DNA from 2 places in the Kitasatospora sp. NPDC059747 genome. Region 2 is predicted to be linked to the other one. Evidence: predicted binding sites of a transcription regulator. Region 2 holds the regulator's gene; the other holds the start of a gene.
The links. Region 2 encodes HrcA, which represses chaperone genes, less so after heat shock. Its sites were predicted from a motif close to TTNGCACTCNGNNNNNCNGAGTGCNAA; they were not measured.
Positions count from the first base shown of each region.

Region 1: groES (co-chaperone GroES) is a predicted target of HrcA. The motif match lies at 1,338-1,364, and genes of this name have one in related genera.

Region 1 is NZ_JBHWGV010000004.1:135,211-138,616, reverse strand. It holds gene groL (chaperonin GroEL) at 1-773, opposite strand, end outside; gene groES (co-chaperone GroES) at 890-1,195, opposite strand; gene ACFV4G_RS03420 (methyltransferase domain-containing protein) at 1,474-2,640, shown strand; gene ACFV4G_RS03415 (polysaccharide deacetylase family protein) at 2,692-3,406, opposite strand, start outside.
Region 2 is NZ_JBHWGV010000071.1:19,733-23,138, reverse strand. It holds gene dnaJ (molecular chaperone DnaJ) at 1-814, opposite strand, end outside; gene hrcA (heat-inducible transcriptional repressor HrcA) at 892-1,926, opposite strand; gene htpX (zinc metalloprotease HtpX) at 2,176-3,096, shown strand; gene ACFV4G_RS27590 (hypothetical protein) at 3,133-3,406, shown strand, end outside.

The DNA of each region.
Region 1 (3,406 bases), on a different contig from region 2:
GCCTCGCCGTCGACGTCCTCGGCGATGATCAGCAGCGGCTTCGAGGCACCGCCCTGCAGGATCTTCTCCAGCAGCGGCAGGAGCTCCTGGATCGAGGAGATCTTGCCCTGGTGGATCAGGATGTACGGGTCCTCCAGGACCGCCTCCTGCCGCTCCGCGTCGGTGACGAAGTACGGCGACAGGTAGCCCTTGTCGAACTGCATGCCCTCGGTGAACTCGAGCTCGACGCCGAAGGTGTTCGACTCCTCGACGGTGATGACACCGTCCTTGCCGACCTTGTCGATCGCCTCGGCGATCAGCTCGCCGACCTGGGTGTCCTGGGCGGAGAGGGACGCGACGGCGGCGACGTCGTCCTTGCCCTCGATCTCGCGGGCCACCGAGAGCAGGTGCTCGGAGACGGCGGCGACGGCCTTGTCGATGCCCTTCTTCAGGGCGGCCGGGCCGGCACCGGCGGCGACGTTGCGCAGACCCTCGTTGACCAGGGCCTGGGCCAGCACGGTGGCGGTGGTGGTGCCGTCGCCCGCGACGTCGTTGGTCTTGGTGGCGACCTCCTTGACGAGCTGAGCGCCAAGGTTCTCGTACGGGTCGTCCAGCTCGACCTCACGGGCGATGGTGACACCGTCGTTGGTGATGGTCGGGGCGCCGAACTTCTTGTCGATGACGACGTTGCGGCCCTTGGGGCCGATGGTCACCTTGACGGTGTCGGCCAGCTTGTTGACACCGCGCTCCAGCGAGCGGCGGGCGTCCTCGTCGAACTGCAGGATCTTCGCCATGTTCCCTATTCCCTCGGGGCTGCGGCCGGCCCACCGGCCGCCGAACTACGTGAACCAACAACCACGCCCCGGGCCCCTGTCACTTGGGACACGGATCCGGGGCGGGTCGGAACGACTTACTTCTCGATGATGGCGAGAACGTCGCGGGCGGAGAGGACGAGGTACTCCTCGCCCTGGTACTTCACCTCGGTGCCGCCGTACTTCGAGTACAGGACGATGTCACCGACGGCGACGTCGAGCGGCAGACGCTGGCCGTCCTCGAAGCGGCCCGGGCCGACGGCCAGGACGACACCCTCCTGGGGCTTCTCCTTGGCGGTGTCCGGGATAACCAGGCCGGAGGCCGTGGTGGTCTCGGCGTCGAGCGGCTGGACCACGATGCGGTCCTCGAGCGGCTTGATGGCAACCTTGCTGCTGGTGGTCACGTCCGAGCTCCCCTTCGGAGATTACGGGGTTTTCTAACGGGTAAGGGGCGAACCTGCGCACCTGCCGTCGCGGGGGTCAGGCACGCGTCTTCGCGTTAGCACTCCCCAGGTGGAGAGTGCCAAGGACGACCATAGGCCCGTGTTAGCACTCAGTCAACCAGAGTGCCAACGACGCGCCCCGCCGTCCCGGCCCGCGGACGCGCGGCCGCCGTCCCGCGCGGCCCTGCACGACCGCCCGGGACCGGCCACCACACCGCCCGACCGGCGAGAATGGCCCCGTGGACACCGAGAACCTCCAGCCGCTGCTGACCCCCGAGGGACAGGACCTGCTCGCCGCGTTGCGCGAGTTCACGCCCGAGGAGGAGCTCGCGCTGGCCACCCGGCTGCGGCGCGAGCACCCGGCCGACCTGGTGTCGGCGGCGTTCGGGCAGGCGCGGCTGCGCCAGCGCGCCCGCGCGAAGTTCGGGGCGGACGCCGACCTGATGTACTTCACGCCCAACGGCGTCGAGCAGTCCACCCGGCGCAGCGTCGCCGAGTGGCGCGCGCAGCGCTTCGCCGGGCTCGGGGTGCGGCGGCTGGCCGACCTGTGCTGCGGGATCGGCGGGGACGTCCTGGCGCTGGCCCGGGCCGGGATCGAGGTGCTGGCCGTCGACCGGGACCCGGCCGCCTGCGCGGCCACCGCCGCCAACGCCGCCGCGCTGGGCCTCACCGACCTGGTCGAGGTGCGCTGCGCGGACGTCGCGGACGTGGACGTCACCGGCTACGACGCGGTGTTCACCGACCCGGCGCGACGGACGGCGCGCGGCCGGGTGTTCGACCCGGAGGCGTACGCCCCACCGCTCTCGTGGGCCGTCGAGGCCGGCCGCCGGACCCCGATCGGCGCGCTGAAGGTCGCGCCGGGCATCCCGCACGAGGCCGTCCCCGAGGACGCCGAGGCCGAGTGGGTCTCCGACCACGGGGACGTGAAGGAGGCGGTGCTCTGGTTCGGTACCAAGGCCGCCCACCCGCACCGCGCGACGCTCCTGCCGCACGCCGCGAGCCTCACCGGCGGCGATCTGCCCGACCCGGCGGCCGGGCCGGTCGGCCGGTACCTGTACGAGCCGGACGGCGCCGTGATCCGCGCCCACCTGGTGGCCGAGGTGGCCGAGCAGGTGGGCGGACGGCTGATCGACCCGAAGATCGCCTACCTGACCTCGGACGAGCTGGTCCCGACGCCGTACGCGCACGCCTTCGAGCTGACCGACGTGCTGCCCTTCCACATCAAGAAGCTGAAGGCCCTGCTGCGCGAGCGCGGGGTCGGCACGGTGGTGATCAAGAAGCGCGGGATGGCGATCACCCCGGAGGAACTGCGCCGCCAGCTCAAGCCCTCCGGGCCGAACTCCGTCACGGTGATCCTCAGCCGCACCGACAACGGCCCGCTGATGATGCTCGGTCAGCCGGTCTGATCGGCCGCGCCGGACGGACGGGCCGGCTGACCGGACGGACGGACCGGACGGCTACGCCGGCGGCTGGATGTAGTCGTCCAGCCGGGCCACCGAGAAGCCCTGCTCCTGGATCCGGGCCAGCAGCTCGCCGAACATCTGGGTCATCGTGGCGCCCTTGAGCTCCTTCGGCCCGCGGAAGTGGGCCAGGATGATGTCGCCGGGCTTCAGCTTCTTGTCCGCCGCCTGGTACTGCATGTCGTGGATCTGCATCGACTCGCGCCACAGCACGACCGCCCGCGGACCGCACTCCTGCACCGAGGTGTTGAGCGTCGGCGTGTTGGCGCCGTCCCCGAACGGCGGGCGGAACAGCAGCGGCGCGGTGCCGTACTGCTGGGTGAGCGCGCTCTGGTCGTCGCAGATCTCGGACTTCTGCTTGTCCGGCGTGAGCTTGCTCATCACCGGGTGGGTGACGGTGTGGTTCTGGATGTGGTTGCCGAGCGCCTGGAGTGGCTTGAAGTAGCCGTAGTCGTTCTTGACGATGTCCTTGGTCAGGAACATCGTGATCGGCACCTTGAGGTCGGTCAGCATCTCGACGAACTTCGGGTCCTTCTCGGCACCGTCGTCGATGGTGATGAAGACGACCTTGTCGCTCGTCTTCACGTCGCTGAACACCGGTACGGTGCCGGTCCGTTCGAGCTTGACGGGCTTGTCGGCGGGCGGCGCGGGGGCCGGGGCCAGCGGCTTGAGGTTCCACTTCGCCCACGCGGCGTCGCCCGCGGCCTGCGCC
Region 2 (3,406 bases):
CGGTGCAGTGCAGGTCGTCCCCGCGCCGCTGGAAGACGGTGTGCGTGGTCTCGGCGATCTCGACGTACAGGTCGCCGGCCGGGCCGCCGCCGGGGCCGACCTCGCCCTCGCCGGCCAGCTGGATCCGGGTGCCGTTGTCGACACCGGCCGGGATCTTGACGGTCAGGGTGCGGCGGGCGCGGACCCGGCCGTCGCCGGCGCACTCCGGGCACGGGGTCGGCACGACGGTGCCGAAGCCCTGGCACTGCGGGCAGGGGCGGGAGGTCATGACCTGACCCAGGAAGGACCGGGTGACCTGGGAGACCTCGCCCTTGCCGCGACACATGTCACAGGTCTGCGCGGAGGTGCCGGGCGCGGCGCCCTCCCCGCTGCACGTGGTGCAGGTGACGGCCGTGTCGACCTGGAGCTCCTTGGTGGTGCCGAACGCGGCCTCCTCCAGGGTGATCTCCAGCCGGATCATGGCGTCCTGCCCGCGGCGGGTGCGCGAGCGCGGGCCCCGCTGGCCGGCCGCGGCGCCGAAGAAGGCGTCCATGATGTCGGAGAAGCCGAAACCGGCCGCGCCGGCGCCGAAGCCGCCCGCGCCACCGCCGCCGCCCGGCGAGAGCGGGTCGCCGCCGAGGTCGTAGACCTGCCGCTTCTGCGGGTCGGAGAGCACCTCGTAGGCGGCGTTGATCTCCTTGAACCGCTCCTGCGTCTTCGGGTCCGGGTTGACGTCCGGGTGCAGTTCGCGTGCCAGGCGCCGGAACGCCTTCTTGATCTCGTCCTGCCCCGCATCCCGTCGGACGCCGAGTACCGCGTAGTAGTCCGTGGCCACCTAATGCTCCGCTTGTTCCGCCTGTAGTAGTGCTGCGACAGGGCACCACCGCTGGTCTGTCCAGCGGTGGCTGATTGCTACGACTCGGCCAGGATCTGACCCACGTACCGCGCCACCGCTCGCACCGCCCCCATTGTGCCCGGATAGTCCATCCGGGTCGGACCGATCACACCCAGTTTGGCCACGCTCTCGTCGCCCGAACCGTAGCCGACGGACACCACCGAGGTGGAATTCAGCCCCTCGTAGGCGTTCTCCCGGCCGATCCGGACCGTCATCGCCGCGTCCGTGGTCTCACCCAGGAGGCGGAGCAGGACGACCTGCTCCTCCAGGGCTTCCAGGACCGGCTGGATGGTGAGCGGGAAGTCGTGGCCGAAGCGGGTCAGGTTCGCCGTGCCGGCCAGCATGATCCGCTCCTCGTTCTGCTCGGCGAGCGCCTCGAACAACGTCGCCAGGACCGTGGTGACGGTCGGCCGGTCGACCTGTTCGAACATCGCGGGCAGCTCCTCCAGCGCCGCCGGGACGTCCGGCAGGCGCTGGCCGACGGCCCGCGCGTTGATCCGGGCCCGCAGGTCCGACAAGGCCGTCTCGCCGACGGTGCCCGGGCAGTCCACCATCCGCTGCTCGACCCGGCCGGTGTTGGTGATCAGGACCAGCATCACCTTGGCCGGGGCGAGCGCGACGAGTTCGATGTGCCGCACGGTGGAGCGGCTCAGCGAGGGGTACTGCACGACGGCGACCTGCCGGGTGAGCTGGGCGAGCAGCCGCACGGTGCGTGCGACGGTGTCGTCCAGGTCGACCGCGCCCTCCAGGAAGTGCCGGATCGCGCGCCGCTCGGGCGCGCTCATCGGCTTGACCTCGGCGAGCCGGTCGACGAACAGCCGGTACCCCTTGTCGGTGGGGATGCGCCCGGCGCTGGTGTGCGGCTGGTGGATGTACCCCTCCTCCTCCAGCGCCGCCATGTCGTTGCGGACGGTGGCCGGGGAGACCCCGAGGTTGTGCCGCTCCACCAGGGCCTTCGAGCCGACCGGCTCCTCGGTGCCCACGTAGTCCTGGACGATCGCGCGCAGCACGGCGAGCTTGCGGTCGTCGAGCTGGCGGACCTCACCGGCCATGGGGCACGCACCTCCGTCTTCGCACGTTGTCCGTTGTGACGTATCGAGCTGATGCGGGCCTGGAAGGCCCGGGTTTGGCACTCTGAGCGCACGAGTGCCAGAACCCTACCTGCCAGTGTACGGCCCGGGTCCGACGGCAGGAACGGCGCAGCGGGGGTGATCCTGCCCGCAGTTCCCGGCGCGGGGGTGGTGCCCCGCGGCCGTCCGGGTGGCAGCATCGATAGCGGACGGCGAACGGAGGAGCAAGCGATGTCGAGCTCGGCCCAGCACACCCGATTCGCGCCCGACCGCGGCCTGACCGGCCGGATGGTCGGGACCATGTTCGTGATCGGGCTGTTGTACGTCGGATTCACCGGCCTGCTGATCGTGCTGCTGCGCGGCGCCTGGCCCCTGATCGTGCTGATCTCCGGCGGGCTGTTCGTGGCCCAGTTCTGGTTCAGCGACAAGATCACCGAACGGGCCATGGGCGCCCGCCCGGTGTCCCCCGAGCAGTACCCGCAGCTGCACGGCACCGTCGACCGGCTCTGCGCGCTCGCCGACATGCCCAAGCCCAGGGTGGCGGTCGCCGACAGCGACATGCCGAACGCCTTCGCCACCGGCCGCAACCCGCAGAACGCCGTCGTGTGCGTCACCACCGGCCTGCTGCGCCGGCTGGAGCCCGAGGAGCTGGAGGGCGTCCTCGCGCACGAGCTCTCGCACGTCGCCCACCGGGACGTCGCCGTGATGACGATCGCCGGGTTCCTCGGCGTCCTCGCCGGGGCGATGACCAGGATCGCCATGTACGGCGGGTTCATCGGCGGCGGGCGCAACAACAACGACCAGAACGCGGCGATCGCGGCGCTGATCATCCCGCTGGTGTCGATCGTCGTCTACGCGATCAGCTTCCTGCTCACACGGCTGCTGTCGCGCTACCGCGAGCTCGCCGCCGACCGCGCCGCCGCCCAGCTCACCGGCCGGCCCAGCGCGCTCGCGTCGGCGCTCACCAAGGTCACCGGGCAGATCGCCGCGATCCCGTCCAAGGACCTGCGCCAGGCCCAGCCCTACAACGCCTTCTACTTCGCCCCGGCGCTGAGCGCCAAGGAGACGGCCTCCCAGCTGCTCTCCACCCACCCGACGCTGGAGAAGCGGCTGGAGCAGCTGGCGAAGATCTCCGCCCAGCTGGGCCGCTGAGCCCCGCCGACCCGCCGACCGCCTGAAGGGACCGCCGTGGGAATCCTGGACGCCCTGTTCGGCCGCACCAAGCCCGTCAAGCCCGACCTCGACCAGCTGTTCGGCGTCCCCTCGGCCGCGCTCACCCTGGAGGCCGGCGCCGGGTTCCTGCCCACCGGGCTCGGCTCGGTGTGCTTCGCGGCCGTCGAGGGCGCCGCGTTCGTCCAGGTCGAGCAGCAGGTGCGGGCGCTGCTCGACGCCGACACCGAGCGCGGCGGCGTCCCGGTGGAGGCCTCCAAGGACGGCTACGGCTACTCGTGGCTGCTCGCCC